DNA from 2 places in the Caballeronia sp. EK genome. Region 2 is predicted to be linked to the other one. Evidence: riboswitches for the same ligand, from Rfam matches in the RefSeq annotation. Region 2 holds a riboswitch; the other holds the start of a gene.
What was found. Region 2 has a riboswitch for glycine ahead of gcvT (glycine cleavage system aminomethyltransferase GcvT). Riboswitches for the same ligand answer to the same signal wherever they lie in the genome.
Positions count from the first base shown of each region.

Region 1: linked by a shared signal. The riboswitch ahead of IAG25_RS22650 (D-amino acid dehydrogenase) and the one ahead of gcvT (glycine cleavage system aminomethyltransferase GcvT) in region 2 are both predicted to bind glycine.

Region 1 covers NZ_JACSUE010000007.1:252,033-268,111, forward strand. The annotation lists gene IAG25_RS22610 (aspartate aminotransferase family protein) at 1-1,030, shown strand, start outside; gene IAG25_RS22615 (sugar phosphate isomerase/epimerase family protein) at 1,717-2,592, opposite strand; gene IAG25_RS22620 (ABC transporter permease) at 2,589-3,608, opposite strand; gene IAG25_RS22625 (ABC transporter permease) at 3,605-4,618, opposite strand; gene IAG25_RS22630 (sugar ABC transporter ATP-binding protein) at 4,611-6,131, opposite strand; gene IAG25_RS22635 (substrate-binding domain-containing protein) at 6,139-7,131, opposite strand; gene IAG25_RS22640 (substrate-binding domain-containing protein) at 7,359-8,414, shown strand; gene IAG25_RS22645 (VOC family protein) at 8,419-8,892, opposite strand; gene IAG25_RS22650 (D-amino acid dehydrogenase) at 8,932-10,206, opposite strand; glycine riboswitch at 10,272-10,376, opposite strand; glycine riboswitch at 10,379-10,467, opposite strand; gene IAG25_RS22655 (cation:proton antiporter) at 10,583-11,836, shown strand; gene IAG25_RS22660 (helix-turn-helix transcriptional regulator) at 11,894-12,712, shown strand; gene IAG25_RS22665 (MFS transporter) at 12,856-14,202, shown strand; gene IAG25_RS22670 (FAD-dependent oxidoreductase) at 14,225-15,931, shown strand; gene IAG25_RS22675 (hypothetical protein) at 15,947-16,079, shown strand, end outside.
Region 2 covers NZ_JACSUE010000031.1:22,924-39,002, reverse strand. The annotation lists gene IAG25_RS39345 (UvrD-helicase domain-containing protein) at 1-1,003, opposite strand, end outside; gene IAG25_RS39340 (oxidoreductase) at 1,150-2,196, shown strand; gene IAG25_RS39335 (hypothetical protein) at 2,495-3,769, shown strand; gene IAG25_RS39330 (OmpA/MotB family protein) at 3,773-4,465, shown strand; gene IAG25_RS39325 (HNH endonuclease) at 4,462-5,325, shown strand; glycine riboswitch at 5,497-5,599, shown strand; glycine riboswitch at 5,610-5,739, shown strand; gene gcvT (glycine cleavage system aminomethyltransferase GcvT) at 5,857-6,981, shown strand; gene gcvH (glycine cleavage system protein GcvH) at 7,044-7,424, shown strand; gene gcvP (aminomethyl-transferring glycine dehydrogenase) at 7,479-10,409, shown strand; gene IAG25_RS39305 (alginate lyase family protein) at 10,536-11,639, shown strand; gene IAG25_RS39300 (L-serine ammonia-lyase) at 11,661-13,049, shown strand; gene IAG25_RS39295 (hypothetical protein) at 13,250-13,714, shown strand; gene IAG25_RS39290 (hypothetical protein) at 13,708-14,460, shown strand; gene flhA (flagellar biosynthesis protein FlhA) at 14,483-16,079, opposite strand, start outside.

The sequences.
Region 1 (16,079 bases), on a different contig from region 2:
GACACGTCTCGCCGACATCACGCCCGCCGGGCTCGATCGCGCGCTTCTGCTCAGCACGGGCGCGGAGTCGAACGAGGCGGCGATCCGCATGGCGAAGCTCGTGACGGGGCGATATGAAATCGTCGGCTTCGCGCAGTCGTGGCACGGCATGACGGGACATGCCGCGTCCGCCACGTACAGCGCGGGGCGCAAGGGCGTCGGTCCGGCGGCGGTCGGCTCGTTCGCGATTCCCGCGCCGTTTCCGTATCGCGCGCGCTTTGAGCGCAACGGTCATTACGACTGGCTGGCGGAACTGGATTACGCGTTCGATCTCGTCGATCGTCAGTCGAGCGGGAATCTCGCGGCTTTCATCGCGGAACCGATACTGAGCTCGGGCGGCATCATCGAATTGCCGGAAGGCTACATGGCGGCGTTGAAGCGCAAGTGCGAGGAGCGCGGCATGCTGCTGATCCTCGATGAAGCGCAGACCGGTATCGGCCGTACCGGGACGATGTTCGCGTGCCAGCGCGACGGCGTCACGCCCGACATCCTCACGCTATCGAAGACGCTGGGCGCGGGCTTGCCGCTTGCGGCCACCGTGACGTCGGCGGCGATCGAAGAAAGAGCGCATGAGCTCGGCTATCTGTTTTATACGACGCATGTGTCCGATCCATTGCCGGCTGCTGTTGGGCTGCGCGTGCTGGATGTGGTCGAGCGCGATGGGCTCGTCGCGCGCGCGAACGTGATGAGCGCGCGGCTCAGGCGCGGCCTGCTCGATCTCATGGAACGGTTTGACTGCATCGGCGATGTGCGCGGGCGCGGTCTGCTGCTCGGCGTGGAGATCGTCAAGGATCGACGCACCAAGGAACCCGCCGATGGTCTCGGGGCGAAGATCACGCGCGAATGCATGAATCTCGGGTTGAGCATGAATATCGTGCAGTTGCCTGGCATGGGCGGGGTGTTTCGTATCGCGCCGCCGCTCACCGTCAGCGAGGAAGAGATCGATCTCGGGATTGATTTGCTCGGCAAGGCTATCGAGCGGTCGTTGTAGAGGTTTCATTGGGGAGGCGGCTGTTGTGGTTCGGGGTTTGTTTCGCCGGATCCCGGTTTCGTGTTGGTTTATTAGCACTGCCCCTCCCCGGGGCGGGGGTCACTTTCTTTGCTGCTGCAAAGAAAGTAACCAAAGAAAGCAGCTCGTTTAAGCCCGCGGTCACACGCACGTTGGCTATGCTTGCCAGCCGCGAGTGGCCCTCGCCTAAGTGTCGCCCCCAAAGGCCTATTCGGGCTTGGCTCGCGCACGGTCTGCCGCGCTAGGTGTTTTAGCGCGCTGGTTCAGCACCAAATAGCATCGGCACAGCGCTACGCGCTGCCGTCGGGTATGCGAGGGAAACCATCGAAGAAGCCCGCGCGCACCCGATTGACCCATCGGCCGCGAAGCGGGCTGGAGCTATTTGGTGCTGAACCAGTTTCTTGTGTGGTGCGATGTATCAGACCGTGCGCGGTCCAAGCCCCGCGAGACCTTCGAGGGCACTCGCTACTGCCGGGCCATTAGGCCAATCGCCTGTGCCGCGGCCGGTGTGAAGTGCTTAGGCTGGGGATAGCTGTTTCTTTGGTTACTTTCTTTGCAGCAGCAAAGAAAGTGACTGCCGCCCCGCATAGGGGCAACGCTAATAAACCAAAAAGAAAACGGGATCCGGCGAAACAACCCCCCACGCTACCCCAAACCCAACACCAACATCAATGATGCTCCCGCGCCATCGCCGCGGCATTAATCCCCCCCGCGATGAACTCACGCGCATGCATCGCGAGATCCATCCCGTCGTCCCAAAGGTTGCGCCAGATCGCAAGCGCATTGGACAACTGCTCGTTCACGACCGTCGACGAAAAACTCTCGAAGGTCACGACGCCCTGATATCCGATCATCGCGAGCGCGTGAAAGAACTGCGAAAAGTCGATCGTCCCCGAGCCGAGATAACCTCGATTGCTCTCCCCGATATGCACATACCCGAGCCGCTTCCCGCACTCCAGCACCGGCTGCATGAAATCCGATTCCTCGATATTCATGTGATACGTATCGAGATGCACGACGACATTCGGCGCGTTCACCTCGTCGATCAGCGCGAGCGCCTGCGACGCCGTGTTCAGCAAATTGCTCTCATAGCGATTCACCACCTCGAGCCCGAGCGTCACGTTCTTCTTCTGCGCAAATTCGGCGATGCGCTTGAGCGAATCCACCGCATTGCGTCGGCCCTGCTTCGTGACGGGCGCGGAATACTTCGCCATCGCGCCATAAAGAATGCCACCGAAATAACCGCCGCCCAGTTCCGAAGTAATCGTGATACCTTCCTCCAGCAACGCGACACCTCGCGCGACCGTCGCGGCATCTTCGCTTGAAACGTCCGCATCGAACGTCAGTCCGCGCGAGCAGCCGATATCCAGCCCGTGCTCCTGCAAAAGATCGCGCGTCAACGCGAGATCCATCACCTTCGGCCCGTGCAGCGAAAGCTCGACCAGATCGAAACCGGCGGCCCTGGTCTGGCTGATCACCTTGCGCGTCGATTCCGGCGTCAGATCGCCCTCCCACACCAGTGCATGTACGCCAAGCTTGTTCATCGTGCGACTCCCTCCGATGCGGTCACGCGCCTGCGGAACCGTGTTTTGGAAATGCCGTTGGCCCACGCCCAACGGATGAGCATCACCACCAGCAGGAACACGCCCCACAACGCGGTGGCGAGATGTTGATTCGCGCCGAGCAGATTCAACCCGGACGCGATCACCTGAAGAATCACCAGCGCGATGACGACCGGCACCACGCGCCCGAATCCGCCGAACGGATCGACGCGTCCAAGGAAGCACGCCAGCACGGAGATCAGCAGAAACGCCTCGCCATGACCCACGCGCACCGAATTGAACTGCGCCGCCATCACGACGCCCGCGACGCCGCACATCAGTCCGGACAACATGTAGATGCGCGTGACCGCGCGTGTCGTCGCGATGCCGGAATAGCGCGTCGCTTCGAGATTGGAGCCGATCATGCGGGTGGCGAAGCCGAGCCGCGAACGGGTCATCACGACATGCCACAGCACCGCGCAGCCGATGAAAATCCACAGCGGAATCGGCACGCCGAGAAACACGCCGTTGCCCATCTCGCGCACGAACGGCGGAAAGCCCGAGATATCGCCGCCGCGCGTGAGGAATTCGCCGAGGCCGCGCAGGAAGATCATCATCGAGAGCGAGACGAGAATCGGGCTCGCGCCGGTTCGCGCGATCACCGCGCCCATCACCCAGCCCGATGCCGCGCCCGTCGCCAGCGCGGCGGCGATGCCGAGCAGGATCGCGAGCGCGCCCGCGTCCGCGCCGCCGTGCGTGTGCAGCACATAGGCCATCGCGAGGCCCGAGATGTTGGCCGTGAACGTCACCGCGAGATTGAAGCCGCCGGAGATCAGCGGCATCAGCATGGCGAGCGTGAAGAAGCCGAGCTCGGGCAACTGGAACGCGACCGATACGAACGTGCTCGCCGTGAAGAAGCGATCGGACGCGAAGCTCATCGCGACGATCACGATGACGAGAAAGCCGAGCAGACCGGCGACATCGGCGGGAACGAGCGGTTGGGACGAGCGCGTTTTCATGACGAAGCCCTGCCGCCTGCCGGCGCGAAACGCGATCCGACCAGCTTCGCGAAGCCGCCGCTCGACAAGGTGATCGCGACGAGAATGATCGCGCCGATGATCATCTTGAACGCATACGGCGAGATGCCGAGCAGATTCAGCCCGTTCGCAGTGATCGCGGTGAGCAGGATGCCGAGGATCGCGCCGAGGATCGTGCCGCGTCCGCCGCCGAGACGCGCGCCGCCCAGAACCACCGCCGCGAGCACATCGAGCTCCCGGCCGTACAGCGCGTTGGGCACCACTTCCTGCACGTAGTGCGCCTGCATCAGTCCCGCGATGCCGGCCATCATGCCGAGCCAGCCGAACGCGATGTAATGCATCGCGCCGATGTTCACGCCCACGCGCCGCGCCGCCTCGGGGTTGTCGCCCATCGCGTAGAGCTGGCGGCCGGTCGTCGTGCGGCGCAGCAGGAACCATGTCGCCGCGACCATCGCGACCATCACCGCGACGGGCAGCGCGAGATTCGCCGCGCCGCTCGCGGTATCGAAATGCACGATCGACACGCGATCGACCCACCAGTCCGGCAGATCGTAGATCGACACGCCGCCCGTCAGAAACATGAGGCCGCCGAAGAACACGTTGAACGTGGCGATCGTCACGACGATCGAGACGATTTTGAAGCGATAGATGATGGTCGCGTTGAACGCGCCGAGCAGAAATCCGAAGCACGCCGCGGCGATGAAGCCGAGCGCCCAGTTGCCGCCGCCGAGCCGTATCACGGTCAGCGCGGTCAGATACTGCGCGACCGACGCCCCCACCGCGAACGAAATGTCGATGCCGCCCGCGATCAGCACGACCAGCAACCCCACCGCGAAGATGATGTTGACCGAGCTCTGGTTGAGCAGATCGAAGAGATTCGACAGCGTGAGGAACGTCGATGTCGTGAGGCTCAGGCCGATCATCATCACGGCGATCACGAGGATCAGCAGCGCCTCGATCGAACCGATCCCGAATTTGCGCAGATCAGGCATGGACGTCTCGCTCGATGTGTTCCATGGTCGTCGCGCCCGGCACATATTCCCCGACGATGCGGCCGTCGCGCATGTGCAAAATGCGATCCGAGTTGAAATAGACCTCGGGAATTTCGTCGGAGATGAGCAGGATCGCCATGCCGAGCGCCGCCAGCTTGTGGATGATCGCGAAGATGCCGGCGCGCGCGCCCACGTCCACGCCGACAGTCGGTGAATCCAGGATCAGCAGCTTCGGGTTCGTCGCCAGCCATTTGGCGAGCACGATGCGTTGCTGGTTTCCGCCCGATAGCGTCGAGACCGCATCGTCCGGCTTGCCGATCTTCACCGCGAGTTGCGCGATCCAGTCCGCGATCAGGTCGTTGCGCTTGCGCGAAGAAATAAGATGCGTCGCGTCCAGAAGATGGTCGAGCACCGCGGCGACCGTGTTGTCGCCGATCGACTGCGGCTGCACCAGTCCGAGCGAAAGGCGGTCCTCGGACACATACGCGATGCCTTTGCGGATCGCATCGCGATTCGAGCGCAGCGCGATCTCTCTGCCTTCGATATGCATCGATCCGGCGCGCGGCCGCGTCATGCCGAACAACGACAATGCAAGCTCCGTGCGTCCCGCGCCCAGTCGTCCCGTCATGCCGAGAATTTCACCTTGGCGGATTACGAACGAGATATCGGCGTATTCGCGGCCACGCGACAATCCCCGCACGTCCAGCACGACTGGCGCCGCGGAAAGGTCCGTCTTGCGCACTTCGTAATCGAAGGTGCGGCCCGTCATCAGTTCCGTGAGACGGGTCTGCGTCATCCCTTCGGTCGGAAACGTGCCGACGTACTGACCATCGCGCAGCACGGTCACGCGCGTGCAGACTTCGAGCACTTCCGCGAGCCGGTGACTCACGAACACCACCGCGATGCCGTCCGCCGACAGGCGACGCACGATTGCGAGCAGTGCCTCGGTCTCGGCGTGGCTCAGGGATGCCGTCGGCTCATCCATGAACACGAGGCGCGCATCGCGCACGAGCGCCCGCGCGATGGCGACGATCTGGCGCTGCGCGATCGACAGCGAACGCACGGACCGGTTCAGATCGATGCCGACGCCGAGCCGCGCGAGAATCCTGCGCGCCGCCTCTTTCATCTTCCCGTAATTGACGAAGCGCGGACGGCCGCCGAGGTTCTGCTCGAACGCGATATTCTCCGCGACGGTCATCTCCGGAAAGAGCGCGAGATCCTGCCAGATGACCTGAATGCCGAGCTCGCGCGCCCGCGCCGGATCGAGACCTTCGATCGACTCGCCGTCCATCAGCATCACCGCGCCCGGCTCCGGCTGATACACGCCGTTGATGATCTTGATGATGGTGCTCTTGCCGCAGCCGTTCTCGCCCGCGAGACACAGCACTTCGCCGGGCATGACGTCGAACTTCACGGCCTTCAGCGCCTTCACGCCGCCGAACACCTTGGAGATGTTGTCGAGCGCAAGCAAAGGCGTGCGGTCAGGTTCGGCGGCGGCGGCTTCGCGCATCATGCAACGCTCAGAGGCCCGACTTCGCGAGTTCGTCGACGGTCTTCTCGTTGAGATCGACCAGCTGATCGACGATCAGGTTGTGGCCATCGGGATGCACGACGCCGAGACCCGGAATGTTCGTGCCGTCCTTGATCGGCTGACCTTTCGCGACCATCGTGCCGAGCGTCACGAAGACTTCGCCGGCCTGCGCCGGATTCCACATGTAGCCGCCGGTCAGCACGCCGTCGTGAACGAGACGGCGGCCCTGTCCCGGCGAGAACGGACCGAGCACGAGCACCTTGCCCTTCATCTGCTTTTCCTGGACCGCGCGCGCGGCGCCGATCGGCCCCTGGCTGCCGAACGCGAGAATCGCCCTCAGATTCGGATGCGCGCGCATCAGATCGAGCGCGGTCTTGCGCGATGCATCGACGTCTTCCGCGACGCCGTACCGGTCGCCGACGAGCGTCATGCCCGGATAGTTGGCCTTGATGTACGCGATGGCCGCATCGGCCCATGCGTTATGCAGCGGCACCGTTAGCGAGCCGACGAACACCGCGTATTCGCCCTTGCCGCCGAGCGCTTCGCCCAGACGCTTCGCGTACGCCTCGCCGAAGCCCTTGACCGACGCGAGCTCGAAGTCCCAGTCGGCGTTCTTCTGCTTGGGCGATTCGTGCGTGATGACCTTGATGCCTGCCGCGCGGGCGCGCTGCAACACGGGTTCGAGCACTTCGGCATCGTTGGGCACGACGCCGATCACATCGACCTTCTGCGCGATGAGATCTTCGATCGCACGCACCTGCAGCGCCGGATCGGCGCTCGTCGGGCCGACCATGAACGCCTTCACGCCGAGTTGCTCGGCGCGCTTCTTGATGCCGGCGTCCATCGCGTTGAACCACGGAATGCCGCCGATCTTCACGACGACACCGATGACCGGCTTGTCGGGCGACGCCGAGGCCATGCCGATTGCCAACGCGAATGCGGCCACGCCTGCACACAACGAGCGAATCATATTCTTGGACATGTCTCCTCCGGAGGACATCCGCACACATCGAGCAGACGCCCAGTTGAGTGATCGGAATTCCAGATGCGCCGGTGTCTGGACGAATGACGCTAAATCCATTCAGCAACCCGGTTCGGCGTATGCTGAATCTATTCAGCAACAGGGTCGACTCGGACAAACCCTAGTTCGGTTCCGTCTTTCGGACAGGCTACCGTCTGGGAAAACACACGCGGTTGGAGCGAAGCCCGATGGTCAGCAATACCCCCGGAAAAAAGTCGACGATCTACGACATCGCGAAGGCGACGGGATCGTCGACGGCCACAGTGAGCATGGTGCTGAACGGCACCTGGACGCGTTATCGCATCAAGGAGGAGACGGCGAACCGGATTCTGGAGAGCGCGCGCACGCTCGGCTACAACGTCAACATGAAGGCGCGCGGGCTGCGGCTGTCGCGATCGGGGCTCGCGGGCATGGTGCTGCCGCACTACCGCAACCGCTTTTTCGCGGGCCTCGCGCAGACTTTCGAGGATCAGGCGCGCAGCCGCGGCCTGTGTCCGATCGTCGTCGGCACGCAGCGCGATCCGGCTGTCGAAGTGAGCGTCACCGAGACGCTGCTGTCACAACGAGTGGAATTGCTGTTCATCGCCGGCGTGCGCAATCCGGCGCCGCTCAACGCGCTTTGTGCGGCGGCTGGCGTGCCGTCGATCAATGTCGATCTGCCCGGCGACGGCGCGCCGTCGGTCGTGTCGGACAATCGCAGCGGCGCGCGCGCGATCACCGATGTGCTGATCGACAAGCTCATCGCGCGCGGCGAATCTCCGGACGAACTGATTCTGCTTGGCGGCGTGGCTGGCGAATACGCGACCGAGACGCGCATAGCGGGCTTTCGCGATGCGTTCGAAGCACGGCGCATCGCGCCCGCGTCCGATGCCGTGGAATGCTGCGGCTACAACGCCGCGTCCGCGAGACGCGCGCTCGCGGTTCGCCACGAGAAGCTCGGGCGGTTGCCATCGGGCTTGCTGATGAACTCGATCACCGCCTTCGAAGGTCTCGTGCAGTTCACATCGACGTTATCGCCCGATGCGTGGAAATCGGCGGTCGTCGGGTGCTTCGACTGGGACCCGTTCGCCGCGCATCTGTCCTTCGACGTGACGATGCTGCGCCAGGACGTGCAGACGATCATCTCGGAAGCGTTCGCACTCGCCGATCACTACGATCCCGCCGATCGCTCCGTCGTGCTCGTGCCGACGGGCTTCGGCAAGATGTTCGAGGAAGCCGATCAGACGAAGGAATTCGATCGTTGAGCTTTTAGCCGCCCGCCGCCGCGCGCTCGATCGCGGCGATGTCGATCTTCTTCATCGTCATCATCGCGTCCATCGCGCGTCTTGCGGCTTCGCGATCGGGGCCGCTGAAAATCTCGAGCATCCGCTTCGGCGTGATCTGCCATGAAAAACCCCAGCGATCCTTGCACCAGCCGCACCGACTTTCCTCGCCGCCATTGCCGACGATCGCGTTCCAGTAGCGATCGGTCTCTTCCGCGCTGGCGGTATGCACCATGAAGCTCACCGCTTCGTTCGGCTTGAAGTTGGGGCCGCCGTTCAGTCCGAGGAAGCGCTGGCCGAGCACGGTGAACTCGACGGTCAGTTCCGGCCCCTGCCCCACGCCCGGCTTCGCGGACGCATGGCCCGCGCCGACGCGGCTATCGGGAAAGGTGGCGGCGTAGAACTCCGCCGCTTCACGGGCATTACCGTCGAACCACAGGCAATTGACGAGTTCGGCCATTGCGCGCTCCTTCGGACAGTGAACAGTGCGCCGACGATATCACGCCGGCGTATTCACCTTCACCTGCGACGATGAACCGACGTGCACGCGCTTCGAAGGCAGGCGCTGCGACACCGTTTCCGCGACGATCTCGGCCGTCGCGGCCGACAACGTCCAGCCGAGATGCCCGTGTCCGGTGTTGTAGAACACGCCCGGACGCTTGCCCTGCCCGACCTTCGGCAGCATGCTCGGCAACATCGGGCGCAGGCCGCTCCACGGAATCACGCGCGCGGTCGATACATCGGGGAAATGACGCCGCGTCCATTCGACGAGCGGCGCGATGCGATCCGCGCGGATATCGCGATTGAAGCCGTTCAGCTCCGCCGTGCCCGCCACGCGGAAACGGTCCGCGCCGAGCCGGCTCGTGACGATTTTCGCGCGGTCGTCGAGCAGGCTGACCCACGGCGCGTGATCGCGGCTGCGCGCGTCGTCGAGGCAGACGGTGATCGAATAGCCCTTGACCGGATAGACGTTGAGATGATCGCCCGCCATCGATGCGAACGCGCGGCTGCCGACGCCCGCGCAGATCACGATGCCGTCGAACTGGAGCGCCTGCGTCTCGCCCGCGTGCTCGACGTTGAGCGCGAGCCGCCCCGCCTGTTCGTCGATCGATGTCACCGACGTGTCGTAGCGGAACTCGACGCCGCGCCGCGCGCATGCATCGGCGAGTCCGCGCGTGAACTTGTGGATGTCGCCGGTGGAATCGGACGGCGTGAAGAAGCCGCCATGAAACGCACCGCGCAGGGTCGGCTCGATCGATGCGATCTCTTCCGGCGAGACCGCGTGACGGTCGAGGCCCGCGCCGGTCAGGATCTCGTTGACCTTCGATGCGGCGTCGAACTCCTTGCGGCTCGCGTAGAAATGCAGGATGCCGCGCCGTTCGAGATCGAAGTCGATCTTCTCGTCCCGTGCGATGCGAAACAGATGCTCGCGCGCCGCGATCGCAAGGCGCACGGTTTCGGCCGTATTCGCACGATAGTTCGGAATCTGCCGCAGGAACTCGCCCATCCAGCTGTACTTGTGCCAGCCGGGCCGCGGATTCATGAGGAGCGGCGCGTCGCGCGTGAACATCCACTTCAGGCCTTTCAGCACGGTGGCGCGGCTGTTCCACACTTCGGCATTGCTCGCCGACAGTTGCCCGCCATTGGCGAAGGACGTTTCCATCGCCGCATAGCGATGACGCTCGATGACGGTAACGTGAAAACCACGCTGCGCAAGGGCGTAAGCGGTCGTGACGCCGGTGATCCCGGCGCCGATGATGGCGATTCGTGACATGACATGATCCAGATTGATTGAGCATCGCCGGCCTTGGCCACATGCCGCAGCCGGCACCGATGCCCCATCTGTCCATGTACCTGAGAGTTTCGCCCGCGTGCCACCCGACGTTCACGCCGGCAGCCTGGGCTCCCCTTCGGTGGGCGCGCAAAGGCGCCGCTCTCCAGATGTTCCAGCGCGCACGGTCCTTTTGCCTGAGAGTTTCCGGGGCGGTTGCTCCGTCGGCGTCGTCGCGAGGACGAACTCTTCCGTGACGCTTTGTCGAACGCTTGCACAATACCGGTACGAAATGCGCATGGCAAGCCCCCGCCGACACGTTGACAGATCGCCGCCCTCGCCCTCAGACTCCCGTCGTCCGTTATTCGCTGCTCAAAAGATGCCGTCTTCCCAGTTGTCCGTCTATTTTTTCGCCCAGGCCGCGGTGATCGTGCTCGCGAGCCAGCTCGTCGGCAGGCTCGCGCAGCGCGTGGGTCAGCCACAAGTCGTCGGCGAGATGATCGCGGGCGTGCTGCTCGGCCCTTCGCTCTTCGGGATGCTGCTGCCGCACTGGCAGCAGGCGCTCTTTCCCAAGGCGACGATGGGCATGCTCTACGTCGCCGCGCAGCTCGGCGTCGGACTCTACATGTTTCTCGTCGGCACGGAGTTTCGCGCGGACCACTTCCGCGCCCGCGCTAAAAGCGCGATGAGCGTGTCGATCGCGGGCATCGTCGCGCCGTTCGCGCTCGCGTTCGCGCTGACGCCGTGGCTGCACACGATCCCCGGTCTCTTCGCGGAAAAGGTGCGGCTCTACGAGGCGTCGCTCTTTCTCGGCGCGGCGATCGCGATCACCGCGTTTCCGATGCTCGCGCGCATCATCCACGAACGCGGGCTGACCGGCACGTCGCTCGGCACGCTCGCGCTCACCGCGGGCGCATTCGACGACGCCGCCGCGTGGTGCATCCTCGCGATCGTGCTCGCGAGCTTCGGCGGCTCGTGGACGGGCGCGTATGCGGCGATCGGCGGCGGCGCGGCTTTCGCGCTCTTCATGATCTTCGCCGGCGGCAAGTTGCTGCGCCGGCTCGCGGCCGGATTGAATCCGCACGCGCCGTTGCCCACGAGCGTGCTCGCCACCGTGCTGGCGCTGTTCTCGCTGTGCGCATTCGCGATGGACGCCATCGGCATTCATGCAGTCTTTGGCGGCTTTCTGCTCGGCGTCGCGCTGCCGCGCGGCCCGCTGACGGAAAAGCTGCGCGACATGCTGCAGCCCTTCGTCGTCGTGTTTTTGCTGCCGATGTTCTTCACCTACTCGGGCCTCAACACGCGCCTCGACATGCTGATGGACCCGGCCATCATGCTCGCGGCCGTGGCGATTCTGCTGGCGTCGTTCGGCGGCAAGGGCATCGCATGCTGGGCGGCCGCGCGCGCGAACGGCGAGCCTTCCGGCGACGCGATGGCCATCGGCGCGCTGATGAACGCGCGCGGGCTGATGGAGCTCATCATCATCAACATCGGCCTTGCAGCGGGCGTGATCCTGCCCGGACTGTTTTCGATCCTCGTGCTGATGGCCGTGCTCAGCACGCTGATGGCCACGCCGCTCTTCAACTGGATCGTGCGCCGCAATTCGGCGCTGCGCTCGGCCATCGCGCGTTAGCGGATGGGAGCGCGGGCTTAGAATAGCGGGATCCACACGTATCTCGTCTAGCCCATCATGCGCTCCTGGCGACTCGACCGCGTCTCCTCGAACGGGCAGCTGGATCTCAGCCGCGCGACGGAGCTTGTATCGTCGATCGGCAGCGAGGATTCCAACGCGCTCGCCGCCGAAGTGCTGAAGCTGCTCGGCGACGTCGCCGCGATTTCGCAATGCACGATCTTCGCGTATGAATTCGGCAACCGGCCGCGCACGGTGTCGGTGGCGGATCATCGCGGCGGGCGCTTCCTGCGCGATGTCGCCGACACTTACGCGCGCCATTTCTACGCGCTCGACGGCAATCAGAAGATCGTTTCCTCGGCGCGCAACGAGAAGCCCGGCTCCATGCTCGTGCTGCATCGGCAGACGAGCGAGGACATCGCCAACGAGGCGTATCGCGCGGCGTGCTATCACCAGCCGAACGTGTCGGACCGCGTGTCGCTGCTCGTGCAGCCGGGCGCGGATCTGTGGCTCTCCGTGAACCTGTATCGCGACACGCGCTTCGGCAATTACCATCCGCGCGAGATCGCTTTGATCGAAGCGATGGCGCCGCTCATCGCGCACGCGGCGAAGCATCATTACGCGATCTGCGGGCAGCGCGACATGCCGATCTCGCATCTGATGCTCGCGCGCGTGCGCGGCCTGTGCCCCGAACTCTCCAAGCGCGAACTCGACGTGCTCACCGGCGTGCTCGAAGGCCGCACCGCGCAGGAAATCGGCGATGCGATGGGCATCAAGGCGACGAGCGTCGTCACGTATCAGAAGCGCGCATACCGCAGGCTCGGCATTTCGAGCCAGCGGCAACTGTTCGCGCTGTGCATCGGGCCGGGCAAGGTCTGACAATTCTTCGAACGTATCCGTGTTTTCCCCGATCCGCTGAGGGCCTCGCGCTGTACCCAAATTGAGGACAGGCGGCCCGATCCCGCGCTTCATACTCCGACGCATCAGATGTCCGACACAGCGACACGACCGGAGACGACAGCATGGAATCCACCCGCGCAAGCGGCGCATTGAACGCGACCCCCATACCCCATACGCACGAACAACCGGTGATCGCGAAGGTCTCGCGGCATCTGCTGTGGTTCCTCTTCGTGCTGTTCTTCTTTTCGTTTCTGGACCGCATCAACATCGGCTTCGCAGGCCTGACGATGATGAAGGACCTCGGTCTCACGAGCACGCAATTCGGGCTCGCGACGACGCTCTTCTATGTCGCCTACATCGCGTTCGGCATTCCGAGCAATATCGTGCTTGCGCGCATCGGCGCGCGCCGCTGGATCGGCACGATCATGATCGCGTGGGGCCTCGCATCGACGGCCACGATGTTCGCGACGAGCCCCACGTCGCTCTACGTATTGCGCGTGCTGGTCGGCGTGACGGAGGCGGGTTTTCTGCCCGGCATTCTGCTCTATCTCACGTACTGGTTTCCCGGCGCATACCGTGCGCGCGCCAATGCGCTTTTCATGATCGCGATGCCCGTGACCGCGGCGGTCGGCTCGGCGCTTTCCGGCTTCATTCTCGGGCTCGACGGCACGCTCGGCCTGAAGGGCTGGCAATGGCTCTTTCTGCTGGAAGGCTTGCCGTCGGCGCTGCTCGGCCTCGTCGTGTATCGCTATCTCGACGACAGTCCCGCCACCGCGCGCTGGCTCGATGCCGACGAGAAACGCGCGCTCGCCGCCACGCTCGCATCCGAACATTCCGGCGACGCGACCACGCCGACTCAGCATGCACGAGGCGCGAGCATCGTCGCGGAACTGCTTTCGCCGACCGTGGTGAAGTTCGCGATCGCATACTTCTGTCTCGTGAACACGCTCGCGATGGTCGCGGTATGGACGCCGCTCATCGTCAAGAGCTTCAGCGCCGATGCGAGCAATCGCACGATCGGTCTGCTCGCGGCCATTCCGCAGATCTGCACGATCGTCGCGATGATCGTCTGGGGCCGCCGCTCGGATCGCAAGCAGGAGCGCAAATGGCACCTCATGCTGCCGATGCTCTTCTCCGCCGCGGGCTGGCTCTGCACCGCATGTTCGACGAACCCCGCGCTGCGCATGCTCGGCGTGTGCCTCGCGTCGGCGGGCTCGTATACGGCGATGTCGATCTTCTGGACCACGCCCGATCACGCATTGAGCTTTAGAGCGCGCGCCATCGGCATCGCGGTGATCAATGCGACCGGCAACATCAGTTCGGCGCTCAATCCGTTGATCGTCGGCTGGCTGAAGGACGCGACGCACAGCTTCACGTCGGGGCTGATCTATTCGGCAGTATTGCTCGCGCTCGGCGCGGTCGTCGTGATGATGTTGCCGATCACGCAAAACAAAGCGCAAGCCGTCTAAGGAATCACGCAAGGAGCACTGGATGAACAAGCCATTCAAGCCGTATCCGTTCACGGCGAAAAAGTATGCGGCGCGCGTTCCGGCGCTGGAAAAAGGCATCGATGTGAAACGTCATGACGTGACGATCGTCGGCGGCGGCCCAGTCGGGCTCGCGATTGCGCTCGGCCTCGCGAATCATGGCGTGCGCTCGGTGCTGATCGAAGCGGACGATTCCGTGTGTCACGGCAGCCGCGCGATCTGCATCTCGCGGCGCAGCCTGGAGATCATCGAACGTCTGGGCGCGCTCGACGGCTTTCTGAAAACCGGCCTGCCGTGGACGGGTGGCCGAAGCTTCTATCGCGACACGGAAGTGCTGCATTTCACGATGCCGCAGGACGAAAACCAGAAGCTGCCGCCGATGGTCAACCTCGCGCAATATCACATCGAACAGTTTCTGCTCGATGCCGCCGAGAAGCGCGCTGACTTCATCGATATTCGCTGGCAGACACGCGTGAAATCGATCGACGCGCGCGACGATGGCGCGACGCTGCAACTCACGACACCCGATGGCGATTACGCGCTGGAAACCGGCTGGGTCGTCGCGAGCGACGGCGGCCGCAGCACGATACGCGAAGCGCTCGGTCTTCAACTCAAGGGCACGAGTTATGAAGGCCGTTATGTGATCGTCGATATCGAGCTCGAAAGCGAGCGGCCGACGGAGCGGCTCGCATACTTCGATCCATCGTCGAATCCGGGCTCGACCGTGCTCGTGCACAAACAGCCCGACAACGTATGGCGCATCGACTATCAACTACGCGACGGCGAAGATGCCGACGAAGCCGTGAAGCCCGATAACGTCATCCCGCGCGTGCAAAGCCTGCTCGACATGATGGGCGAAACGGGCGCATGGTCGCCGATCTGGATCACGATCTACAAGGCCAATGCGCTGACGCTGGAACGCTATCGCCATCAGCGCGTGATGTTCGCGGGCGACGCTGCGCATCTCGTGCCGATCTTCGGCGTGCGCGGCGCGAACTCCGGTATCGACGATGCCGACAACATCGCGTGGAAGCTCGCGCTCGTCGTGAAGGGACTCGCGTCCGATACGCTGCTCGACAGCTATTCGGACGAGCGCGTCGCCGCCACGCACGAGAATCTGAGCTACGGCACGAAGAGCACGGAGTTCATGGCGCCGCCTTCGTTCGCATTCGATCTGATGCGCACGGCGGTGCTGAGTCTCGCGGCCAGGCATCCCGAAGTGCGCTCGCTGATCAATCCGCGGCAGACCTCGGCGATTACATATGCGACCTCGCCATTGAACGTCGCCGATCGCGATGTGTTCGCATCGGGGCCCGTTCCCGGCGCGGTGCTGGCGGAGTATCCGGTGACGATCGTGGAGGCCGGGCATGGACGCGAAGCGCATCTGACCGATCTCGCCGGCCCGAGCTTAACCGCGCTGTGCTTTACCGAAGACGGCGCTTTGCCCGTCGCATTCGCGACGCTCGCGCACGCGTTGCGCGCGAGCGGATTGCCGTTCAGGGCGGTGCCGTTGAGCGCGCATCTGCATCCGCGAACGCAGGGCGTGCACGCATGGGATCACACGGGCCGCATCTTCGAGCGTTACGACGCACGGCCCGGCACTGTGTATTTGCTGCGGCCCGATGGACACGTGCTCGGCCGCTGGCGCGATGCGCAACCGCACGATATCGAAGCGGCGATCGCACGCGCGCTGTCCGCATCAACCGATTGAACGAGGGAGAAGATCATGAACGATGCAGAACTCGACGCCGTCTACACGCGCCTGTGCAAAACGATGACACAACTCGGTGAAGCGAAAGCATCGCTTTTTCTCGCGCGCTTTGCCTTGCTTGCAATCGGCGAGATGAACGACCCGGACG
Region 2 (16,079 bases):
CTTCGTGCTCCTCGTCGTTGCAGCCGGTGACGGTGATCGTGTCGCCCATGCCGTGCTCGGACCACAGCTTCTTCTCGAACAGCTTCGGATTGTTCGCGATGACGTTGTTCGCCGCCGTCAAAATGCGCACCGTCGAGCGATAGTTCTGCTCGAGCTTGACGACGTGCAGCTTCGGAAAATCCTTGCCGAGCTGCGCGAGGTTTTCGAGCGTCGCGCCGCGCCAGCCGTAGATGGCCTGATCGTCGTCGCCGACAGCGGTGAACGCCGCACGCGGGCCGGCGAGCTGCTTCAGCAATTCGTACTGACAGGCGTTGGTGTCCTGATATTCGTCGATCAGCAGATAGCGCAGGCGGTTCTGCCACTTGTCGCGCACCTGCTCGTTCTCGGCAAAAAGCTGCGCGGGACGCAGGATCAGATCGTCGAAATCGAGCGCCTGATACGCGTGCAGCGTCGCCGCGTAGCTGCGAAAGACGATCGCCGCCTGATGCTCGTCCTCGTTATTCGCGAGCACGGACGCCTGATCCGGCGACACCATCGCGTTCTTCCACAGCGAGATGATCGACTGGATCTTGCGGATCAGGCCCTTGTCGGTCGTGCCGAGCTGTTCCTGCACCATGCCGAAGCAGTCGTCCGAATCCATGATCGAGAACTGCGGCTTCAGTCCGACATGTTCCGCTTCCTGCCGCATGATCTGCACGCCGAGCGAGTGGAAGGTGCAGATCGTCAATTGATTGACGGGAATCTTGCGGCCTTCCTTGCCGGGCGTGGTGAGCGTCTTGCCTTCGAGCAGCTTCGCGGTGCGCTCGCGCATTTCGAGCGCGGCCTTGTTCGTGAAAGTGAGCGCGGCGATGTGCTTCGGCTCGAAGCCGCGTCCTTCGATCAGATGCGCGATCTTCTGCGTGATCACGCGCGTCTTGCCGCTGCCCGCGCCGGCGAGGACGAGACAGGGACCATCGAGATAGCGCACGGCTTCGCTTTGCGCGGCGTTCAGACCAGCGGACATCGTTTTGGGCTTTTGGAGTTCGGGCGCGCTTAGCTGAAAACCTGCGCGCGGAGGAGAGCGCGATGTTAACACGATAGCGGCGGCGCGGTTCCGGCCCCTGTTCGTGCCACAATATCCGATCGAATTCACGACAGGACGATGCCCGCATGAGCACAGCACTGAAAGTCGGCGTAATGGGCTACGGCCTCGCCGGCGCGACGTTTCACGCGCCCGTCATCGAGCACTGCGGCCGGGCGGAAGTCACGGCCATCGCGACGAGCCAGGCCGAACGCGCGTCGGCGGATTATCCGAACGCGCAGATCGTTGCGGACTTCGATGCGCTGCTCGCCGTCGACGGCCTCGAATGCGTCGTCGTCGCGACGCCGAACGACACGCACTTCGATCTCGCGCATCGCGCGTTGTCGGCGGGCAAGCATGTGGTCGTCGACAAGCCGGTCACGCTTTCCGCGCGCGACGCCCGTACGCTCGCCGATCTCGCGCAGCAGAAAGGGCTCGTGTTCGCGCCGTTCCACAATCGCCGCTGGGACGGCGATTTCATGACGGTGCGTACGCTTGTCGAAAGCGGGCGGCTCGGGCGCATTACGCATTACGAATCGCATTTCGACCGTTTTCGTCCGAAAGTGCCGCAGCGCTGGCGCGAGGAAGCGGAGCGCGGCGGCGGCTTGCTGTTCGATCTGGGGCCGCATCTGATCGATCAGGCGCTGACGCTCTTCGGCGCGCCGCAGACGGTGACGGGGTTCGTGAAGGCGCATCGCGATCACGCGCACGCGCCGGATTACGTGCATCTCGTGCTCGGTTACGAGGACAAGGAAGTGATCCTGCACGCGAGCGCGCTCGCGGCGCTGGAGCCGCCGCGTTTCGCGATCCACGGCACGCGTGGTAGTTACGTGAAGAACGGGCTCGATACGCAGGAAGATCAATTGCGTTCCGGCATGCGGCCGGGCAATCCGGAGTTCGCGAAGAATCCGCCGGGCGTGCTGCGCGAAGTCGATGGCGATCACGACCTGCGTCATGAATTCGCCACGAAAGATGGCGCGTATGTCGAGTTTTATCGCGCGCTGGCGGCGTCGATTCAGGACGGCAAGCCTTTTCCGGTCTCGCCGCAGGACGCGGTGGATACGATGACGATTATTGAACTGGCGATTCAGAGTGATAGGGAAGGGCGGAGTGTGCCGTTCCAGCGGAACGGCTAAATACCGGCTGACCATGGCAGCGGAGAAGACTAAGAACCTGTGCGCAGAGGGAATGACTGAAATCTCGCCCCTCTCGCGAATCCGTCGACATTTGATTGAGAAAAATCCTAAACGGCTGATTCTTTAGACCTGCCGATGATTTAAAGCTATTATGCTGGTCGCAAGCACTCAGTGTTCTCAAATAGCGGCTATCGTCTGGCACTCTTTGACGAATTTGCTCGAACACTTCGAATGAGCGATATTTAAAAATAGTTTTAACTCAACGATGCGATCTAAGATAGCTCTGATCATCTTGGGCGTGACGGCAGCTTCGAATGCCCATGCCGGCAACTGGTATGTGGCTTTGTTTTCAGACAAGGTCACAATCGCCTTCATGTTGGCGATTATACTTCTGACCCTCTTTTTTGCCTGTATAAAATTCGACAATTTTGCGATTGCGTACGGCCCTGAGATATTAACAACGGTTGGCATTTCCGGCTGCTTCTTGGGCATCGCGATGGCTCTGCTGAAATTCGATCCGACGAATGTCTCGGATAGCGTGCCTCAATTGCTTGATGGAGTAAAAACCGCGTTTTGGGCGTCCGTCTGCGGTGTACTCGGTTCGTTGATTTTACGCGCTCGGCACTTTTTTCAGAAGAAGCCCATTCCCCAATCGGGCGATACGCCGAAATTGGCCACGATTGATGATTTGGTTGTCGCGATTCATACACTGCAGAGAAGTTTGTCCGGCAGTGAAGAGGGCAGTCTGCTAACGCAACTGAAACTCATGAGGCAAGAGCAGGCCGATGAGCTTCGGCTGTTGCGAACCTCGTTTGAAACGTTCTCGCAGCGAATGTCCGAGGACGGATCCAAGGCGCTTATCGCCGCGCTCAAGGAAGTTATAAAAGATTTCAACGCACAGATCAATGATCAATTTGGAGAAGATTTCAAGCACTTAAACGCAGCAGTGGAAAAGCTTGTCGTGTGGCAGCAGCAATATAAGGATGAGCTCGACGACTTACAAGTTCAGCAAAAAAGAGCAGCCGAAGAGTTGGGAGGCGTGGCGCGCTCGCTCGGGGTATTTGTTGACAAAGCTTCGAAATTCACCTCTACGGCGGACGCATTGGAAAGTACGTTGATCAGGCTTTCGTCGCAGCATAAAGCGATTGACGAGTCTCAGCGATCCCTAGCTGAAGTGTTGATACAAATGAAGGATGTCACGCCTCAGTTCGCTCAGAAGATCGATGAAATGTCCGAAGCGATGAAACAGAGTGCTGCAAAAGTGCACTCTGTGGTTGCCGACATCCTGGATAATTTCGGCGTCCAATTTGAAGCTGCGTCGACGGAAATGAAGCAGCTGCTCAGCGAAACGCTACGCAAGTCTCAGACCGAACTCAACGATAGTCTCAGCCGATCAACCGAAGCAATTCGACAAAGCGTTGTCGCGCTCGATAAAGCCCTGCACGAGGAATTATCGAAGAGCTTGCAATCATTAGGTCGGCAGCTTGGGTCACTGTCCGAAAAATTTGTTGCAGACTACACGCCTCTTACCGAGCGTCTGCAGGAACTCGTTCGCTTAGGCAGGGGTTCGTGAAGAATGAAAGAAGAGCGCGGCAACCAAACTTACTGGATTCCGATGGCCGATCTAATGACCGGCTTAATGATGGTATTTTTGCTTTTGACGGCGGCGTTCATGCTTCGAGTCGAGCGGACAACTACTTTGGTCGTAAAGGAATATGAGAAGACCAAGCGCGATATGGAGTTAGCCCTTCAAAGTGAATTCGCAAAAGATCTGAAGCAATGGAATGCCGAAATCTTGGGAGATATGACCATTCGATTCAAAGATCCCGCTGTTCTTTTTACCACGGGATCTGCAGAATTGCGACCTCAATTCAAAGTCGTATTGGCCAAATTTTTCCCTCGCTATCTCGCGCTGCTTACTTCAAGGCAGTACGTCGATGCGGTTAAAGAAATTCGCATCGAAGGCCATACCAGTGCAGTATGGAGCGGAACCACTGATGAGACAATGGCCTACTTCAAAAATATGGAGCTTTCTCAAGCGCGCACGCGCAGCACGCTGGAATTTTTGTTATCGCTGTCGGCGAGCTCGTCGGAAAAAAAATGGTTGATTCAGCATGTGACGGCAAACGGCTTGTCTTCATCGCGTCCGTTGTTATCCGCGGGAAAATTCGTTAATGCCCAACTCAACGATCAACGAGTTGAGTTTCGTATCGTAACGAATGCCAGCGAAAAAATGGATTCGATTGCTAAAGAGCTTCAGCCAAGATGAATCGAGAATTACCAGATTTTTTAAAGTGGGAGTCGTTCAATTCCCTTCGTGAACGCATGGAGGCGCCACTCATCGGTCCGTTTGGCCCGAAGTGGCAAGCCGCTGGAATCAAGATTCCTTTGTTCGATCAACTCCAGAATGGTGGCGTAGATGTAGGAGCAGATCAATTTAGCGAACTACGCGATGGTACGCTGGAGTACAGTGGGTACCGAGTTTTGATCTATATTCGAGACATTTCCGTCATTAACGGAGAAGAGACGTTACCCCGCTATCATCTCGCATATTGTCGAACGCTCGAGAATATGAAAAGGGCGAATCGATTCGGAAGATACGTGGTATCAAATGCGGAAACCGGGATGTTTCATGTGAACATCATCAACGGGGATGGCTGTTCCACGCGTCGGGAGATGGTTCCATTGAAGGTGTGTCAGAACTGCCTTGACCGAATTGGCTGGAACGGCTTCAAAATAAACATGCGGCACGATGACAGACGTGAATCGGTGAACGGTTTCAAATTGTCTGATTTTTTCAAGCAATATCCTCGTGATCTGTTGAGCAAAGATTCGGCTCAACCAGCCGCAACAGCGCCCTTGAATACGTATCCCTTTGATTGGCAGCGGATCTCAGAAGAAATCAGGCGAAAGCGAAAATATAAGTGCGAGCGATGCAACCGTGAACTCGATCAGTCAGCTTCACGGTTCCTTCATGTTCACCATCGCAATGGACTTAAACATGACAATCGCGAGGAAAATCTTGAAGTTCTTTGTGTTCGTTGTCACGCGGAGGAACCGATGCACGGCCAAGTCAGGCGCTTGCCCGAGTATCAGGATTTCGATAGGGAATACGGCGATCGATACTGATGAGTCACGAGGTGGGCCTTTTTTCGGGCAAGTGGGCAAGTTAGCAGCGGGCCTCGTTGAGGTGCATTCACAGTCTCGGACCGAACAAGGTAGCAACAGTAACGCAGTTTTTAATGCAATCAGACGCGCCCGAATCCGTTTGACAACCCCAATTCGGTCGCGTAAATTCTGCCGCACGCGTCGGGAGAGCGCGTGGTCTCGTTCATGCAGCGAAGACCGCGCCGCCGAAGGGGCACACCCGCAAACTCTCAGGCAAAAGGACCGACTGCGTCGAGGAATCCGTTTCCTCGCACTCTGGAGAGCGGCAGCGGCTTCAGCATGAAGCTAGTTGCCCACCGAAGGGGCGCGCGATGAACCATCAGTCACGCTGATGGTTCGCGCAATCTCTCAGGTACCGAGGACAGAGGGGTCACGCATCGCAACCGCTTCGCGGCATGCGCCTTGCGCGCTGCATCAGGCAGCACGAAGGCGCATCCAGCCAGGCGAAATGTGCGCTGCGTGGCCTTTTTTGTTTCGCGAACCGAGGCCCCGATGACCGAACTTCAACACACGCCCCTGCACGCCGCCCACCTCGCGCTCAACGCGCGCATGGTCGATTTCGGCGGCTGGGACATGCCCGTCAACTACGGTTCGCAGATCGACGAGCATCGCGCGGTGCGCACCGACGCCGGCATGTTCGACGTGTCGCACATGCGCGTCGTCGATTTCGAGGGCGACGCCGTCCGCGAATTCTTCAAGCACGCAATCGCCAATAACGTCGACAAGCTCACGACGCCGGGCAAGGCGCTCTACTCGTGCCTGCTCAACGGCAACGGCGGCGTGATCGACGATCTGATCGTCTACTACTTCTCCGAAACGAATTTCCGCGTCGTGGTGAACGCTGGCACGGCGGAGAAGGACATCGCCTGGTTCGAGCAGTTGAACGCCGAAGGCAAATTCAATCTTTCGATCACACCGCGCCGCGATCTCGCGATCATCGCCGTGCAAGGCCCGAACGCGCGCGAAAAGACCTGGCAAGTGCTGCCGGACACGCGCGCGCAAACTCAGGACATCAAGCCGTTCAACGCGGCCGTTTTCCCGTCGACGCAATATGGCGAATTGATGCTCGCGCGCACCGGCTACACCGGCGAGGACGGTTTCGAGATCGTCGTTCCGGCGACGCAGGTCGAGGCATTGTGGAACGCGCTCGCCGCCGTGGGCGTGAAGCCCGCAGGCCTCGGCGCGCGCGACACGCTGCGCCTCGAAGCCGGCATGAATCTGTACGGCCAGGACATGGACGAGAACGTCTCGCCGCTCGACGCAGGCCTCGCATGGACCGTCGATCTGAAAACGGAACGCGATTTCGTCGGCCGCAACGCGCTCGAAGCGAACGGCTCGAAGGCGAATTTCGTCGGGCTCGTGCTGATCAAGGAAAACGGCAAGGCGGGCGGCGTGCTGCGCGCGCATCAGAAAGTCGTCACGCAACACGGCGACGGCGAGATCACGAGCGGCACCTTTTCGCCGTCGATGCAGGAATCCATCGCGTTCGCGCGCGTGCCGACGGGCGTTGCCGTCGGGGATACGGTGCAGGTCGTCATCCGCGACAAGCAACTTCCGGCGCGCGTGGTAAAACTTCCGTTCGTGCGCAATGGCCGAGTGTTGGTCGAGCTTTCATAACGCCGTCGCGCCCGTTCCCTCCGATCAAGAAACTCACGAAAGAACCACGCAAGGAGCATCCAATGAGCATCCCGGCCGATCTGAAATACACCGAATCGCACGAATGGGTCCGCACCGAATCCGATGGCACGCTGACCATCGGCATCACCGATCACGCGCAGGAAGCGCTCGGTGACATCGTCTTCGTCGAACTGCCCGCGGCGGGCAAGACCGTTACGGCCGGCGATGCGATCGCCGTCATCGAATCGGTGAAGGCGGCATCCGACATTTACGCGCCGGTTTCGGGCGAGATCGTCGAATCGAACGACGCGCTCACCTCGGCGCCCGATCAGGTGAACGGCGCGCCGTACGAAAGCTGGCTCTTCAAGATCAAGCCGGCGGGCGACGCCGGTCTGGACAAGCTGCTCGACGCCGAAGGCTACGGCAAGTCGATTGGCGAATAACTCATCTCAATGACGATTGCGGCTCGACGGAGAGCCGCAATCGCAGGACAAAACATGAAGCTCGAACACCCGGATCGCCTGATGAACCGCACCTCCCTGTCACTCGCCGCGCTCGAATGCCACGACGCATTCGCCGAGCGGCACATCGGCCCCGATGACGCGGACCAGCGCGCAATGCTCGATGCGCTCGGTTTCGCGTCGCGCGCGGCCTTCATCGACGCGGTGATTCCTGAATCGATCCGCCGCAAGGAAACGCTGCCGCTCGGCGCGTTCACGCAGCCGAAGAGCGAGGCGGAAGCGCTCGCGTCGCTGCGCAAGCTGGCGGACGAGAATCTGGTGTTTCGAACCTGGATCGGACAGGGTTACTACGGCACGCACACGCCGGCGGTGATCCTGCGCAACGTGCTCGAAAATCCGGCGTGGTACACGGCTTACACGCCGTATCAGCCGGAGATTTCGCAAGGGCGTCTCGAAGCGCTGCTCAATTTCCAGCAGATGGTGATGGACCTGACGGGCCTCGCGATGGCGAACGCCTCGCTGCTCGACGAAGCCACCGCCGCAGCCGAAGCGATGACGCTTCTGCAACGCGTCGGCAAGCCGAAATCGAACGTGTTCTACGTCGCTGACGACGTGCTGCCGCAGACCATCGAAGTGGTGCAGACGCGCGCGAAGCCCGCGGGCATCGAGGTGAAGGTCGGTCCGGCCGCGGATGCCGCGAGTGCGAACGCGTTCGGCGTGCTGCTGCAATATCCCGGCGCGAATGGCGATGTGCGCGACTATCGCGCGCTCGCGGAAGCAATCCACGCGGCGGGCGGCCATGTCGTCGCGGCGGCGGATCTGCTCGCGCTAACGCTCATCACGCCGCCGGGCGAATGGGGCGCGGATGTCGCGATCGGCAATACGCAGCGTTTCGGCGTGCCGGTCGGCTTCGGCGGCCCGCACGCTGCTTACATGGCCGTGCGCGACGAATTCAAGCGCCAGATGCCGGGGCGTCTCGTCGGCGTGACCGTCGATGCGCAGGGCAACTCCGCGCTGCGCCTCGCGCTGCAAACGCGCGAACAGCATATTCGCCGCGAGAAGGCGACGTCGAATGTCTGCACGGCGCAAGCGCTGCTCGCGATCATGGCCAGCATGTATGCCGTCTATCACGGCCCGCGCGGCCTGAAGACAATCGCGTCGCGCGTGAACCGCGTGGCGTCCATCTTCGCGGCGGGCGTGAAGAAGCTCGGCTACACGATCGCCAACGACACGTTCTTCGACACGATCACGATCGACAGCGGCGCGAGCACGACCGCGCTGCATCAGGCTGCTTACGCCGCGCATGTCAATCTGCGCCACGTGAGCGCGACGCAAGTCGGCGTATCGGTCGATGAAACCACCACGCGCGACGATCTGCTCAAGCTCTTCGCGTTGTTCGCCGAAGTCGCGGGCAAGACCGAAACGTTCGATATCGACGCGCTCGATCAGGCCGCTGCCGATTCGCTGCCTGCCGAACTGCATCGCACGAGCGATTACCTCACGCATCCGGTCTTCAACCGCCATCACTCCGAACATGAAATGCTGCGCTATCTGCGCAGCCTCGCCGACAAGGATCTCGCGCTCGACCGCACGATGATCCCGCTCGGTTCCTGCACGATGAAGCTCAACGCGACATCGGAAATGCTGCCCGTCACGTGGCCCGAATTCGCGCAGATTCACCCGTTCGCGCCCGCGGAGCAGACGCTCGGCTATCGCACGATGATCGATCAGCTCGAACAGATGCTGGTCGCATGCACGGGTTACGCGGCCGTCTCGCTGCAGCCGAACGCCGGCTCGCAAGGCGAATATGCGGGCCTGCTGATCATCCACGCGTATCACGAATCGCGCGGCGAGGGGCATCGTAACGTGTGCCTGATTCCGGCGTCCGCGCACGGCACGAATCCGGCGTCGGCGCAGATGGCGGGCATGCAGGTCGTCGTCGTGGCGTGCGATGCGAACGGCAATGTCGATATCGAAGATCTGAAGGCGAAGGCCGGGAAGCATTCCGCGAACCTCGCGGCGATCATGATCACGTATCCGTCGACGCACGGCGTGTTCGAGCGCAACGTTCGCGAGATTTGCGACATCGTGCATTCGCACGGCGGCCAGGTGTATGTCGATGGCGCGAACATGAACGCGATGGTCGGCCTGTGCGCGCCGGGCCAGTTCGGCGGCGACGTGTCGCACCTGAACCTGCACAAGACGTTCTGCATTCCGCACGGCGGTGGCGGGCCGGGCGTCGGTCCGGTCGCGGTCGGTGCGCATCTGGCGAAGTTCCTGCCGAATCAGGCATCGACCGGATACAAGCGCGATGACGCGGGCATCGGCGCGGTGTCGTCGGCCCCTTACGGCTCGGCCGCGATCCTGCCGATCTCGTGGATGTACATCGCGATGATGGGCGCGCAAGGGCTCACCGCCGCCACCGAAAGCGCGATTCTCGCCGCGAACTATGTCGCGAAGCGCCTCGCGCCGCACTATCCGGTGCTGTACAGCGGCGCGGGCGGACTCGTCGCGCACGAATGCATTCTCGATGTACGGCCGATCAAGGAATCGAGCGGCATCTCGGTGGAAGACGTGGCGAAGCGTCTGATCGACTACGGTTTCCACGCGCCGACGATGAGCTTCCCCGTGCCCGGCACGCTGATGGTCGAGCCGACGGAATCGGAATCGAAGGAAGAGCTCGACCGCTTCATCGACGCGATGATCGCGATCCGCGAGGAGATTCGCGCGGTGGAAGAAGGCCGCGCCGATCGCGAAGACAACGTGCTGAAGAACGCGCCGCACACGGCGGCGGTCGTCACTGCGGACGACTGGACGCACAAGTACACGCGCGAAGCGGCGGCGTATCCGGTGAAGTCGCTGGTGGCGCGCAAGTACTGGTCGCCGGTGGGTCGCGCGGACAACGCGTATGGCGATCGCAATCTGATGTGCTCGTGCGTGCCGGTATCGGAATACGCGGACGAGTAAGGTTTCGCGCAGAACCTGAGAGAAAGCGCCGCCCGAAAGCGTAAAGCATTGTCGGGCGGTTTTGCGGCGCGTTCCAGAACAGCTAACATCTCACCCCGGACCAAAAAGCCAAACCAGGGAGTTCACATGGCGTTCAAGGTGCGAGTGGTGAAAGGGACGATCCGCGCGCGCGGGGTGCGAGCGATGTTGGCGGCGATGCTCATCGTCGCGTCGTCCGCGCAGGCCGCGATGAATTTCTGCGCCGCGCCCGCGATGCAGACGAGCGAGCGCACCAATGCCGATCCCGGCGTGAAGGCGCTGGTGAAGATGGTGCAGTCGCACGTGAACGATCAGCCGAAGGCGCGCGCGAAACTGCACACCGAAGGCACGCTGCCGCACGAGGGCATCTACGACGAGAGCGTCGAAGCGGAGAAAGACCTCGGTCTGATGCGCGACGCCGCACTCGCGTGGCGCGCGACGGGTGACGAGCGCTATCTGCGGCTCGTCGACCGCTTCCTGCTCGCATGGACGACGACCTATCAGCCGAGCTTCAATCCGATCGACGAGACGAATTTCGAATCGCTGATCCTCGCATACGACCTCACGGCAAGCGCGTTGCCGGTCAGGACGCGCAACACGGCGAACGCGTTCATCACGAAAATGGTGACCGGCTACATCGCCGATATGGACAAGCAGCCCCGGCCGCTCACGGGCAATTACCGGAACAACTGGCAGAGCCATCGCGTGAAGCTGGTGGCGATGGGCGCGTTCACGATCGACGACCGCAAGCTCATCAACGCGGCGCAGCGGCTGTTCGTCGAGCATATCGGCGACAACATCGCGCCGGATGGATCGACGGTCGATTTCGCCGAACGCGATGCGCTCCGCTACGTGACATACGATCTTCAGCCGCTCGTGACGGCGGCGCTCGCCGCGCGGCGGCACAATCGCAACTGGCTGCCGGAACGCGCGCAGTCGGGCGCGACGCTCGCCGAAGCGCTCAACTGGCTCACGCCTTACGCGCTCGGCACGAAGACGCACGATGAATTCGTGAAGTCGTCCGTGCCGTTCGACGCCAAGCGTCGCGAGGCGGGCTTGCCGGGATTTTCGGGTCAATGGGACCCGAAGAACTCGGCGGAACTCTTTCATCTGGCGGCGCGGCTCGACGGCCGCTACGCGCCGGTCGCGCTGCGGCTCGCGCCGACACCGCCCGCGTGGCTCGCGGTGTGTCTGCCGCTGCCCGCGCGCTAACTCTTACAGGCAGGAGCAGTCATGGCAGTCAGCGTATTCGACCTCTTCAAGATCGGCATCGGACCTTCGAGCTCGCACACCGTGGGACCGATGCGCGCCGCGTTGATGTTCGCGCAAGGGCTCGAGCGCGATGAGCTGCTGGAATCGACCGCATCCGTTAAATGCGAGCTGTACGGCTCGCTCGGCGCGACGGGCAAGGGCCACGGCACGGACCGCGGCGTGATGCTCGGCCTGATGGGCGACGCGCCCGATACCGTCGATGCATCGGGCATCGTTCCCCGGCTCGAAACCGTGCGCACGTCGAAGACGCTCGCGTTGCTGGACAAGCGCAAGATTCCGTTCACGATCAAGGAGAACATCGCGTTCTATCGGCAGGCGCTGCCGGAGCATCCGAATGGCATGAAGCTCTACGCATTCGACGCGAACGGCGCGTTGCTGCGCGAAGCGACGTATCTGTCGGTGGGCGGCGGTTTCGTCGTGACGGCGGGCGCGGCGAACACGGCGGTGCTGACGGCGCACGAGCACTTGCCGTATCCGTTTCACACCGGCGACGAGTTGATGAAGATGTGCGCGGAATCGGGCAAATCGATCGCGCAGTTGATGTGGGAAAACGAGCGCGTGTGGCGCAGCGAAGACGAGATTCGCGCCGGGCTTCTGCGCATCTGGGACGTGATGCAGGATTGCGTCGCGCGGGGGTGCGGCATCGGCAATCCGGCGGCGGAAGGACACTTGCCGGGGCCGTTTCAGGTGAAGCGACGCGCGCCGCAGCTGTACAGGGCGCTCACGGGCAAGCCGGAGCAGGCGCTGCGCGATCCGCTTTCCATGATCGACTGGATCAATCTCTACGCGATCGCGGTGAATGAAGAGAATGCGATCGGCGGGCGCGTCGTCACGGCGCCGACCAATGGCGCGGCGGGGATCATTCCGGCAGTGCTGCATTACTACGACCGGTTCGTGCCGGGCTCGAACACGCAGGGCGTCGTCGATTTTCTGCTGACGGCGGCCGCCATCGGCATTCTGTACAAGATGAACGCTTCCATCTCCGGCGCGGAAGTCGGGTGTCAGGGCGAAGTCGGTGTCGCGTGTTCGATGGCGGCGGGTGCGTTGGCTGCGGTGCTCGGTGGAACGCCGGCGCAGGTGGAAAACGCGGCCGAGATCGGGATGGAGCATAACCTCGGGCTGACTTGCGATCCGGTCGGCGGGATGGTGCAGATTCCGTGCATCGAGCGCAATGCGATGGGTTCCGTGAAAGCCGTCAACGCCGCGCGTATGGCGATGCGCGGCGACGGGTCTCACTATGTTTCGCTCGATTCGGTCATCAAGACGATGAGGGAGACTGGCGCGGATATGAAGACCAAATATAAGGAAACGTCGCGCGGCGGGTTGGCGGTGAATATTGTGGAGTGTTGAGGAATCCTGCCTTCGAGCAGGCGTCATCTCGGCGACTGAAACATTCGTTGGATGGCGCTCGAAGCGCGGAATGAAGCAGTTAGCATCGGTAGAACAAGAACGACTCTACCGATCGCGATCTCGATCTCGAACCCATGCGCTCGGTAGGAATACCTGAGAGCATCGCATTGGAACCGAAGGAACTTGCTGCGCACAGAAACATGCGCAAGACGTTGAGCGGCGCATTGCAATTCAAGCCAATGAACAAGACGAAGTGGCCTAAGCCGTTCAACAGAATGGCGCGGCCACGCGTTCATGCTACTGAGCTCACTCGCGTCTCCGACGATCACTCCGTGCTTTTCATGTGGCGCGATGGAGACGAGCTCGAAGATCGCTCATTCTATGGGCATCTGGTTTGCGTGTTGCCGCGCGGCGATCTGTACCCGCTGCTCGAATTTCACTATCACCCGAGTCACAAGGGCTTGCATTGCAAAATGCCTTGTCAGACTGCCTTGGATTACCGGAATCGCTTGCTGCCCGGAGCGCCCGAGCTTAACCTGAAAACTTCGAGACGTTTCGATCCGCGTATGTCTGAAGATCGTGCCGCGCTGATCGTCCTGTTCTGCGAGACGGCGGGCATATCGATTTCAAACGAACAATACGGGCAAGGCGACTTGTTGTGCTGACGGACATTCTCAAGCGAACGATTTGCACGCTGTTCGAGGTGCACGACGACAGCAATGGCGTGCAGCGCATCGTCACGCCTCTGCAGTATCCCGGAACGGGAGATCACGTCATTGTCCGCATTCGCCCTCGCGACGACGGATGGGTCATAGACGAAAACGGCGAAGCCTGCTTTTCCGCGAGCATGGCGGGCGGCGACGTCGAATCCGGCATCGTCGAGCATTGGGCTAAAGAACACGCGCGACTCAGCCCGGCGCGACTGTGTGAAGACGAGGTGATTCGCGCGACGACCACCGACGAGCGGTTTCTCGTGCCGTACGTGTTTCGCGTGGCCGAAGCAGCCCAGCAGCTTTACGCCGTCGCGACCTCGCGGCCCGAACGCCAGTCGAGCAGCGATTTCAAGGAACGGCTGACTCGTATCATCGCCGACATAGCCGACGAGTTCGGTCTCGGACACCGCTCCGAAGTCGAACTGCCGATTTCGGGCGGCTTGATTGCGGATCACGTGATCGAGACACCCACGCCGTCGATCATCATCGCCGCGACCAGCGCGAACCGGTTGCTCCAGGGTGAACTCATACACATGCAGTATCGCGCCATGCACATGCCAGGACATGTGCTTGCCATTGCGGAAAATCAGCAGGCAGTAGGCAAGACCGAGTTCGAGCGTGCGAACTATTACACGTGGAAGACCGTCGTCTTCGATGCGCGGAACCTTCGGAGTCTGATCGGTTCAGTGCTTCACTGACGCGGGGCAGTGATTCTTGTAATCACGCCCCAATCAAATTCACCACCTTCACATTCCTGGTATCCGGCACTTCCGCATAAGACAGCACCTTCAACTGCGGCAGACTTCTGCGCAGAAACCTCGCCAGCATCGCCCGCAGCGAATGCTGCACGAGCAACACCGGCGGCAAGCCCAGATTCTGCTGACGCATGATCGCGTTCTGCGTCGAGTTCATCAGCGTCTGCGCGAGGCCCGGTTCGAGCCCGGGATTCGTCCCCGTCGACAAAGCCTGCGACAAGACACGTTCCAGCGTCGGATCGAGGCCCATCACCTGCAAATCGTCGGCGCCCGGATACCACTGCTGCGTGATCGCGCGGCCGAGCGCGAGACGCACCGCCGCCGTGAGATCGTACGGATCGGACATGCGCGGCGCGTGCTCCTGCAATGCGTCGAGGATCGTGCGCATATCGCGGATCGGCACGCTTTCGTCGAGCAGGTTCTGCAACACCTTCTGCAGCGTCGTGAGCGACAGCACCTTCGGCACCAGATCGTCCGTGAGCGACGGCGTGTCCTTGCCGATGCGCTCCAGCAGCGCCTGCACTTCCTGACGCCCGAGCAACTCGGCCGCGTGCGTCACCACGAGATGATTCAAATGCGTCGCGACGACCGTGCTCGCATCGACGACCGTGTAGCCGTAGACCTGAGCCTGCTCGCGCAGATTCGTGTCGATCCACACCGCCGGCAGGCCGAACGCCGGATCCTGCGTCTGCGCGCCCGGCAGCGCGGCCGACACCTGACCCGGATTGATCGCGAGCCATTGACCCGGGAAAGCTTCGCCCACACCGACCTCGACGCCCTTCAGCGCAATGCGATAGCCATTCGGCCGAAGTTCGAGATTGTCGCGAATATGAATGACCGGCGGCAGAAACCCGATTTCCTGCGCGAACTTCTTGCGAATGCCCTTGATGCGCTTGAGCAGTTCACCGTCGCTGTTGCGATCGACGAGCGGAATCAGCCGATAGCCCACTTCCAGCCCGAGCGGATCGATGAGCGATACATCTTCCCAGCTCGCTTCCGCATTCTCCGCCGACGCAGCCGCCGCGCTCGCAGTGAGCGGCGTGACATCGGTGACGGCGCCCGCTTTCTTCTTCGCTTCGGCGCGCTTGTTCATCGAGCGCGCGGCGTAGATGAGACCGCCGCCGAGCAGCATGAACGCGAAGTGCGGCATGCCCGGAATCAGACCCATGATGCCGATGATCACGCCCGTGATCATCAGCACGCGCGGATTCTGGAACAACTGGCCGGTCAGCTGCGTTCCGATGTCCTCTTCGGTCGCGACGCGCGAGACGATCACGCCCGCCGCCGTCGAGATGATGAGCGACGGAATCTGCGCGACCAGGCCATCGCCGATGGTCAGCAGCGTGTAGTTGGTCGCCGCGTGCGCGAAGTCCATGTCGTGCTGGAGCATGCCGACGATCAGCCCGCCCACCACGTTGATCACCATGATCAAAAGGCCGGCGATCGCATCGCCGCGCACGAACTTGCTCGCACCGTCCATCGAGCCGTAGAACTCGGCTTCCTGCGCCACGCCCTGGCGGCGCTTCTTCGCGGTTTCTTCGTTGATGAGGCCCGCGTTCAGA